One region of the Blastococcus montanus genome, then DNA from elsewhere that is predicted to be linked to it. Evidence: riboswitches for the same ligand, from Rfam matches in the RefSeq annotation. Region 1 holds a riboswitch; the other holds the start of a gene.
The links. A riboswitch is a leader RNA that binds a small molecule or an ion and turns the genes downstream of it on or off. The one in region 1 is predicted to bind S-adenosylmethionine.
Positions count from the first base shown of each region.

Region 2: another riboswitch for S-adenosylmethionine. It lies ahead of thrC (threonine synthase); the one in region 1 lies ahead of ABDB74_RS19670 (bifunctional o-acetylhomoserine/o-acetylserine sulfhydrylase).

Region 1 is NZ_CP155551.1:4,093,700-4,097,091, forward strand. It holds gene ABDB74_RS19650 (mechanosensitive ion channel family protein) at 1-283, shown strand, start outside; gene ABDB74_RS19655 (hypothetical protein) at 280-783, shown strand; gene ABDB74_RS19660 (zinc-binding dehydrogenase) at 785-1,258, opposite strand; partial or broken gene ABDB74_RS19665 (alcohol dehydrogenase catalytic domain-containing protein) at 1,479-1,949, opposite strand; SAM riboswitch class IV at 1,972-2,087, shown strand; gene ABDB74_RS19670 (bifunctional o-acetylhomoserine/o-acetylserine sulfhydrylase) at 2,130-3,392, shown strand, end outside.
Region 2 is NZ_CP155551.1:578,939-582,330, forward strand. It holds gene ABDB74_RS02720 (class I SAM-dependent methyltransferase) at 1-201, opposite strand, end outside; gene ABDB74_RS02725 (HAD family phosphatase) at 233-1,054, opposite strand; SAM riboswitch class I at 1,114-1,244, shown strand; gene thrC (threonine synthase) at 1,257-2,558, shown strand; gene ABDB74_RS02735 (cold-shock protein) at 2,758-2,958, shown strand; gene groL (chaperonin GroEL) at 3,210-3,392, shown strand, end outside.

The DNA of each region.
Region 1 (3,392 bases):
CAACGAGATCCTCCGCGAGGTCGGCCGGTCGGCCTTCCGCGACCCGGCGATGCGCCCGCTGCTGCTCGACCCGCCCACCGTCATGGGCGTCGAGACGCTCGGGCTCGACGAGGTCAACGTGCGCGTGGTGGCCCGCACGCTGCCCGGCAAGCAGTTCGAGGTCGGCCGCGACCTGCGGGCCCGCATCGTGGACGCCTTCCGCAGCCAGGGCATGCAGGTGCCGCAGCCCACCTCGGTCGCGGTGCCTGACGGCGCGACCGCCGTCCAGGAGGCGGTCCGATGACCGCGCCCGAGGACCGCAGCCCGGACGGCGGGGAGCCGAGGGTCAGCACCGCTCCCGCCGTGGCCCCCGCCGCGCCCGCCGCGTCCGCGCCGCCGGACGAGCCGCGGCGTCCCCGCTGGTGGTCGGCCATCCCCCGGCACCTGGGCCGGGCCCGCACCTCGACGGTCGCGCTCAGCCTGCTGTTCCTCCTGATCGGCGCCCTCTACCTCAACGTGCGCCCGGACCCGGAGGGGACGACGCGCACGCCGGCGGACACGGGGGTCGAGGAGACGGCCGAGCAGACGACGGAGACCACCCCGCCGACCACCGAGACCACCGAGCCCGCCGAACCCACCGACGAGGCGCCGGCGACCACCCCCGCGCAGCCGACCGGGGAGCAGGCCGAGCCGACCCAGCAGACCGGGGAGCCGGAGCCCGAAGAGACGGCGGACGAGACGGCGCCCACCACGTCGGCCCCGGAGACCAGCGCGCCGAGCCAGCCGACCGCACCGACCGGCTGAGTCAGAACGAGGTCACGACGGCGATCCCGGGTGCCGCGCCTACCGTGGCGAGCGCGGCCCCGGCGTCGTCCAGGGCCAGCCGGCGGGTGACCAGCCGGCCCGGGTCGAGCCGGCCGGCCGCGATCAGGCCCAGCAGCTCCGGATAGGCGTGCGCGGCCATGCCGTGGCTGCCCAGCACCGCCAGCTCGAGCGCGACCACCCGGTCCATCGGCACCTCGGGGCGGCCCTGCGCCGGCGGCAGCAGCCCGACCTGGACGTGCCGGCCGCGCGGCCGGAGGCTGCGGACGGAGTTCGCGCAGGTGACCGCGGCGCCGAGGGCGTCGAGCGAGGCGTGCGCGCCGCCGCCGGTCAGCTCGGCCACGGCCGCGGGCACGTCGCCGGCGCCGTCGACCGCGTGCTCGGCGCCCAGCTCGCGGGCGAGCTCCAGCGCGCCGGGCGCGACGTCGACGGCCACCACCCGGGCGCCGGCGGCCACCCGCGATCTGGACGGCGGAGAGCCCGACGCCGCCGCACCCGTGCACCGCCACCCACTCCCCGGCCCGCACGCGCGCCACCTGGACGACGGCGCGGAAGGCGGTGGCGTACCGGCAGCCCAGCGCGGCGGCGGTGGTGAGGTCCAGCCCCTCGGGCACCGCGACGAGGTTGACGTCGGCGGCGTCGAGGGCGACGAACTCGGCCAGCGAGCCCCAGTGGGTGAAGCCGGGCTGGGTCTGCCGGGCGCAGACCTGGTGCTCACCGGCGGCGCACTGCGCGCACCGGCCGCAGGCGTTGACGAACGGCACCGTGACCCGGTCGCCCACCCGCCAGTTCCGGACGCCCGCGCCGACGGCCGCCACGGTGCCGGCCAGCTCGTGCCCGGGCACGTGCGGCAGGACGACGTCGGGGTCGTGCCCCTGCCAGGCGTGCCAGTCGCTGCGGCAGATGCCGCCGGCGCCGACCCGGACGACGACGCCGCCCGGCGCGGGATCGGGCGCAGGGACGTCGTCGACCCGCAGCGGTCCACCGAACTGCTCGAACACCAGGGCGCGCACGCCGTCAGCCTGCCGGGTGGTCGAGTTGATCATCGCCTCCGGGTCCGCCGCGCCGGCGTGTCCCGCCGTGTCCCGGACCCGCAGCCGATGATCGACTCCGAGTGGTCCCTGCGGCGGGTGTTTCACGTGGGACATCGCGGCCCGTAGGATCGCGCTGGCTCCTGAGAGGCAGCGCGAAGCACCTGGCTGGCTGCCCGGCAACCTCTACTCCGTCTGAGGTGCTCCAGGGGAAGAGCCGGCCGGACGGCGCCCGCCGCCCGGCAAGGACGGAGCTCCCGTGCGCCGCGGGTCTCCGCGAGCGAGAGGAGACGGCGCATGAGCGACCCGCAGAGCTGGAGCTTCGAGACCCGGCAGATCCACGCCGGCACGAGCCCCGACCCCACGACCGGCGCCCGCGCGCTGCCGATCTACGCGACCACCGCCTACCAGTTCCGCGACACCCAGCACGCCGCGGACCTGTTCGCGCTGGCCGAGATGGGCAACATCTACACGCGGATCATGAACCCGACGCAAGACGCGCTCGAGCAGCGCGTGGCCTCGCTCGAGGGCGGCGTCGCGGCCCTGGCCGTCGCGTCGGGCCAGGCGGCCGAGACCCTGGCCATCCTCAACCTCGCCGAGGCCGGCGACCACGTCGTCGCGTCGGCCTCCCTCTACGGCGGCACCTACAACCTGCTGCACCACTCGCTGCCGAAGATGGGGATCACGGTCTCCTTCGTCGAGGACCCCGACGACCCGGAGAACTGGCAGTCGCTGGTCCAGGACAACACCCGGGCGTTCTTCGCCGAGTCGATCGGCAACCCGAAGGGCGACATCCTCGACATCGAGACGGTCGCCGGGGTCGCGCACCGCAACGGGGTGCCGCTCATCATCGACAACACCATCGCGACGCCGTACCTGATCCGCCCGTTCGAGTTCGGCGCCGACGTCGTCGTCCACTCGGCCACCAAGTACCTGGGCGGCCACGGCACCGTCATCGCCGGCCTGATCGTCGACGGCGGGACGTTCGACTGGACCGGGGGCCGCCACCCCATGTTCACGACGCCGGACCCGACGTACCACGGCGTGGTCTACGCCGACCTGGGCGCGCCGGCCTTCGCGCTCAAGGCGCGGGTGCAGCTGCTGCGCGACCTGGGCCCGGCGGTCTCGCCGTTCAACGCCTTCCTGGTGGTGCAGGGCATCGAGACCCTCTCGCTGCGCATGGAGCGGCACGTGAGCAACGCCCAGCGGGTGGCGGAGTTCCTCGAGGCGCACGACGAGGTGGACCGGGTCAACTACCCGGGGCTGGCCTCCTCGCCGTGGCACGCCGCGCAGCAGAAGTACGCCCCGAAGGGCGCCGGCGCCGTCCTCACCTTCGAGCTGCACGGCGGCGTCGAGGCGGGGAAGCGGTTCGTGGAGGCCCTGGAGCTGCACAGCCACGTCGCCAACATCGGTGACGTCCGCAGCCTGGTGATCCACCCGGCGTCGACCACGCACTCGCAGCTCACGCCGGAGGAGCAGCTCACCACCGGCGTCACCCCGGGTCTGGTGCGGCTGGCCGTGGGCCTGGAGGGCGTCGAGGACATCCTGGCCGACCTCGAG
Region 2 (3,392 bases), 780 kb from region 1:
AGCCGAGACGGCGCCGGGCCCGCTGCCGACCTCGAGGACCTGCGCATCGGGGTGGTCCCGCCTGACCAGCTCCGCGAACCCACGGAGCAGCGCCCGGTCCAGCGGAGCGTCGTCGAGCTCGGCGCGGAACAGCTCGGCGTACTTCTCCGCAATGGCGTCGTATCCGTTCCTCGTCACGAGCACGTGCGCTCCCTCGGCCACAGCAGCAGGCTAGAGCGGGGGTGTGACGGGATCAGAGCGAGGCGCGCACCGCCTGGGCCCAGCCCTCGCCCATCGCGCCGTCGGTGACGGTCACGTTGGGGACGGCGGCCATCAGGGCGGTCATGCCGTCGACCGCGGCGCCGTTCGCGGTGATCCAGAGCTTGCCGACGGCGGGTGCCATGTCCAGGTCGCTGACGCTGTCGCCGATGGCGATCGCGTCGGTGGGGGAGAGGCCGCGCCGTTCGAGGTCCCAGGCGATGGCCGCGCCCTTGGAGATGCCGCGCGGCATCAGGTGGTACACCCGCGGGGGCAGCGGGTCGTCGTCCAGCCCGAACCGGGACGTCGCCGGGATCGCGCCGTTGTCCTTGAGCGTCAGCCAGCCCGCACCCCGCTCGGCCAGCCAGGCGTCCACCGACAGCGGGTCGACCCGGCCGCGCAGCAGGGCGTCGGTGTCGTGGGTGGCGTGCCACGGGTCGTGCCACTCCAGCCGTCCGGGGTGGGCGGCGATCAGCTCCTCGACGACGCCCAGCTGCGCCATCACCGCCATCGGCGTCCGGTCGCCGTACTCCTCGGGCAGCTCGCCGCGCAGGCGGTGGGTGTTCCGCCCGGAGCCCCAGCCGATGGTGGCGCCGAGCTCCGCGATCGCGCCGTCGGCGGCGAAGATGCGCGCGGCCTCCACGACCTGCTCGTAGGTGCGGCCGCTGACCAGCACCAGCGCCGCCCCCGCCCGGTGCAGGTCGAGCAGGGCGCCGGCGGGCCCGTCGGTCAGCTCGCGGCCGGCGCTGTGCCAGAACGAGCCGCGCGGGCCGACCATGGTGCCGTCGAGGTCGGTGTAGACGATGCGGGCTGCCACACCCCACATCCTGTCCACCGGGAGACGCCGTACCGGCGGCGGGTACCATTCCGGGCGTTCACTCATCCAGAGGGGCAGAGGGACACGGCCCGATGAAGCCCCGGCAACCGCCGTCTGACGCGTACGCGCCAGCGGGAGGTGCCAATTCCGTCCCGCGCGGCTCGACGGCCCGACGCGGGGAAGATGAGGAGGTAGTCGTCGCATGACTCTGACCGCTCCCGGTTCCGCCCAGGCCGACAGCTCCGCCGGTGGCCCCACCCCGCCCTGTCCGGCCCGCGGGCTCGTCTGCCGCAACTGCGGCGCCACGTTCGGCCTGATCGCCGAGCACGCCTGCGCCGAGTGCTTCGGCCCGCTGGAGGTCGACTACGACCCCGAGATCATGCGTGCGGTGACCCGCGAGCAGATCGAGGCCGGGCCGCAGAACATCTGGCGCTACGTCGCCCTGCTGCCGGTCGGCCAGGACCCCGCCGACCGCGTCTCCCTCGACCCGGGGATGACCCCGCTGGTCCGCGCCGAGCGGCTGGCCGCCGAGCTCGGCCTCACCGGCGGGCTGTGGGTCAAGGACGACAGCGCCAACCCCACCCACTCCTTCAAGGACCGCGTGGTCAGCCTCGCCGCGACCGCCGCCAAGGGCCTGGGCTACAAGAAGATCGCCGCCGCCTCCACAGGCAACCTGGCCAACTCCGTCGCCGCCCACGCCGCGCGGGTCGGCCTGCCGTCGTTCGTCTTCATCCCGGCCGATCTCGAGCCGGGCAAGGTCGTGCAGTCGGCGGTCTACGGGCAGACGCTGGTCGCCGTCGACGGCTCCTACGACGACGTCAACCGGCTGACCAGCGAGCTCGCCGAGACCGACGAGTTCGAGGACACCGCCTTCGTCAACCAGAACGTGCGGCCGTACTACGCCGAGGGCTCCAAGACGATGGGCTACGAGATCGCCGAGCAGCTGGGCTGGCGGATCCCGGCCCAGGTCGTCATCCCGATGGCGTCGGGCTCGCTGCTGACCAAGGTCGACAAGGCCTTCCGCGAGCTGACCGCCGCGGGCATCGTCGAGGCGACCGAGTGGACGATCTTCGGCGCCCAGTCGGCCGGCTGCGACCCGATCGCCACGGCGTTCGACAACGGCTGGGACGTCGTCAAGCCGGTCAAGCCGACCGGGATCGCCAAGTCGCTGAACATCGGCAACCCCGCCGACGGCCCGTACGCCCTCGACGCCATCCGCCGGACCGGCGGGGCGGTGGGCCGCGTGGGCGACGACGAGATCGTGCAGGGCATCCGCGACCTCGCCCGGACCACGGGTGTCTTCGCCGAGACCGCCGGCGGCGTCACCGTCGCCGTCCTGCGGCAGCTGGTGGAGAACGGGCGGCTTGACCCGGCCAAGGAGACCGTCGTCCTCAACACCGGCGAGGGGCTGAAGACCCTCGACCCGCTGGAGCCGGTCGTCGGCCCGACCCACCGGGTGGAGCCGTCGCTGAAGTCGGTGCGGGCGGCCGGTCTCATCGGCTGACGGCGGGCCCGCCGACCGGGCGACCGGCACGTCGCCCGATCCGGGCAACGGTCCGGCATCGATGTGCCGCGACCAGGCATTCCCTGTTGTACGTTCTCGCGCGGTTCGAGTTCCACGTTCGTGTTCGGCGGGCGGAAGAGCGAGACCCCGCCCCCTCACAGCGACGGGGTGGCCGCACGCACGAAACGTGGGAGCACACGTGGCACAGGGCACCGTGAAGTGGTTCAACGCCGAGAAGGGCTTCGGCTTCATCGCCGTCGACGGCGGGCAGGACGTCTTCGTCCACTACTCGTCCATCCAGATGGACGGGTACAAGAGCCTCGACGAGGGTCAGCGCGTCGAGTTCGAGGTCGTCCAGGGCGCCAAGGGCCCGCAGGCCGACGCCGTCCGCAGCGCCTGATCGCAGCGCCTTCCACGGAGGCCCGGACCCTCGGGGTCCGGGCCTCCGCTCGTCCGGGGGACCCCCCGTCCTTGCACTCGCAGGGGTCGAGTGCCAGACTCCTTTCTGGCACTCGGGTCTCCCGAGTGCCAATCAGGTCGGAACGGTGAGGCACCGGTCAGTGGGCCGAAGGAGCGTCCACGGCGCTGGTGTCGTCCGTCGCGGGCACCAACCCGGCTGTGCAGCGATCCATGCTCGGAGGACATCACCACATGGCCAAGATGATCGCGTTCAACGAAGAGGCGCGCCGCGGCCTCGAGCGAGGGATGAACACCCTCGCCGACGCCGTCAAGGTGACCCTCGGCCCCCGTGGCCGGAACGTCGTTCTTGAGAAGAAGTGGGGCGCGCCCACCATCACCAACGATGGTGTGAGCATCGCCAAGGAGATCGAGCTC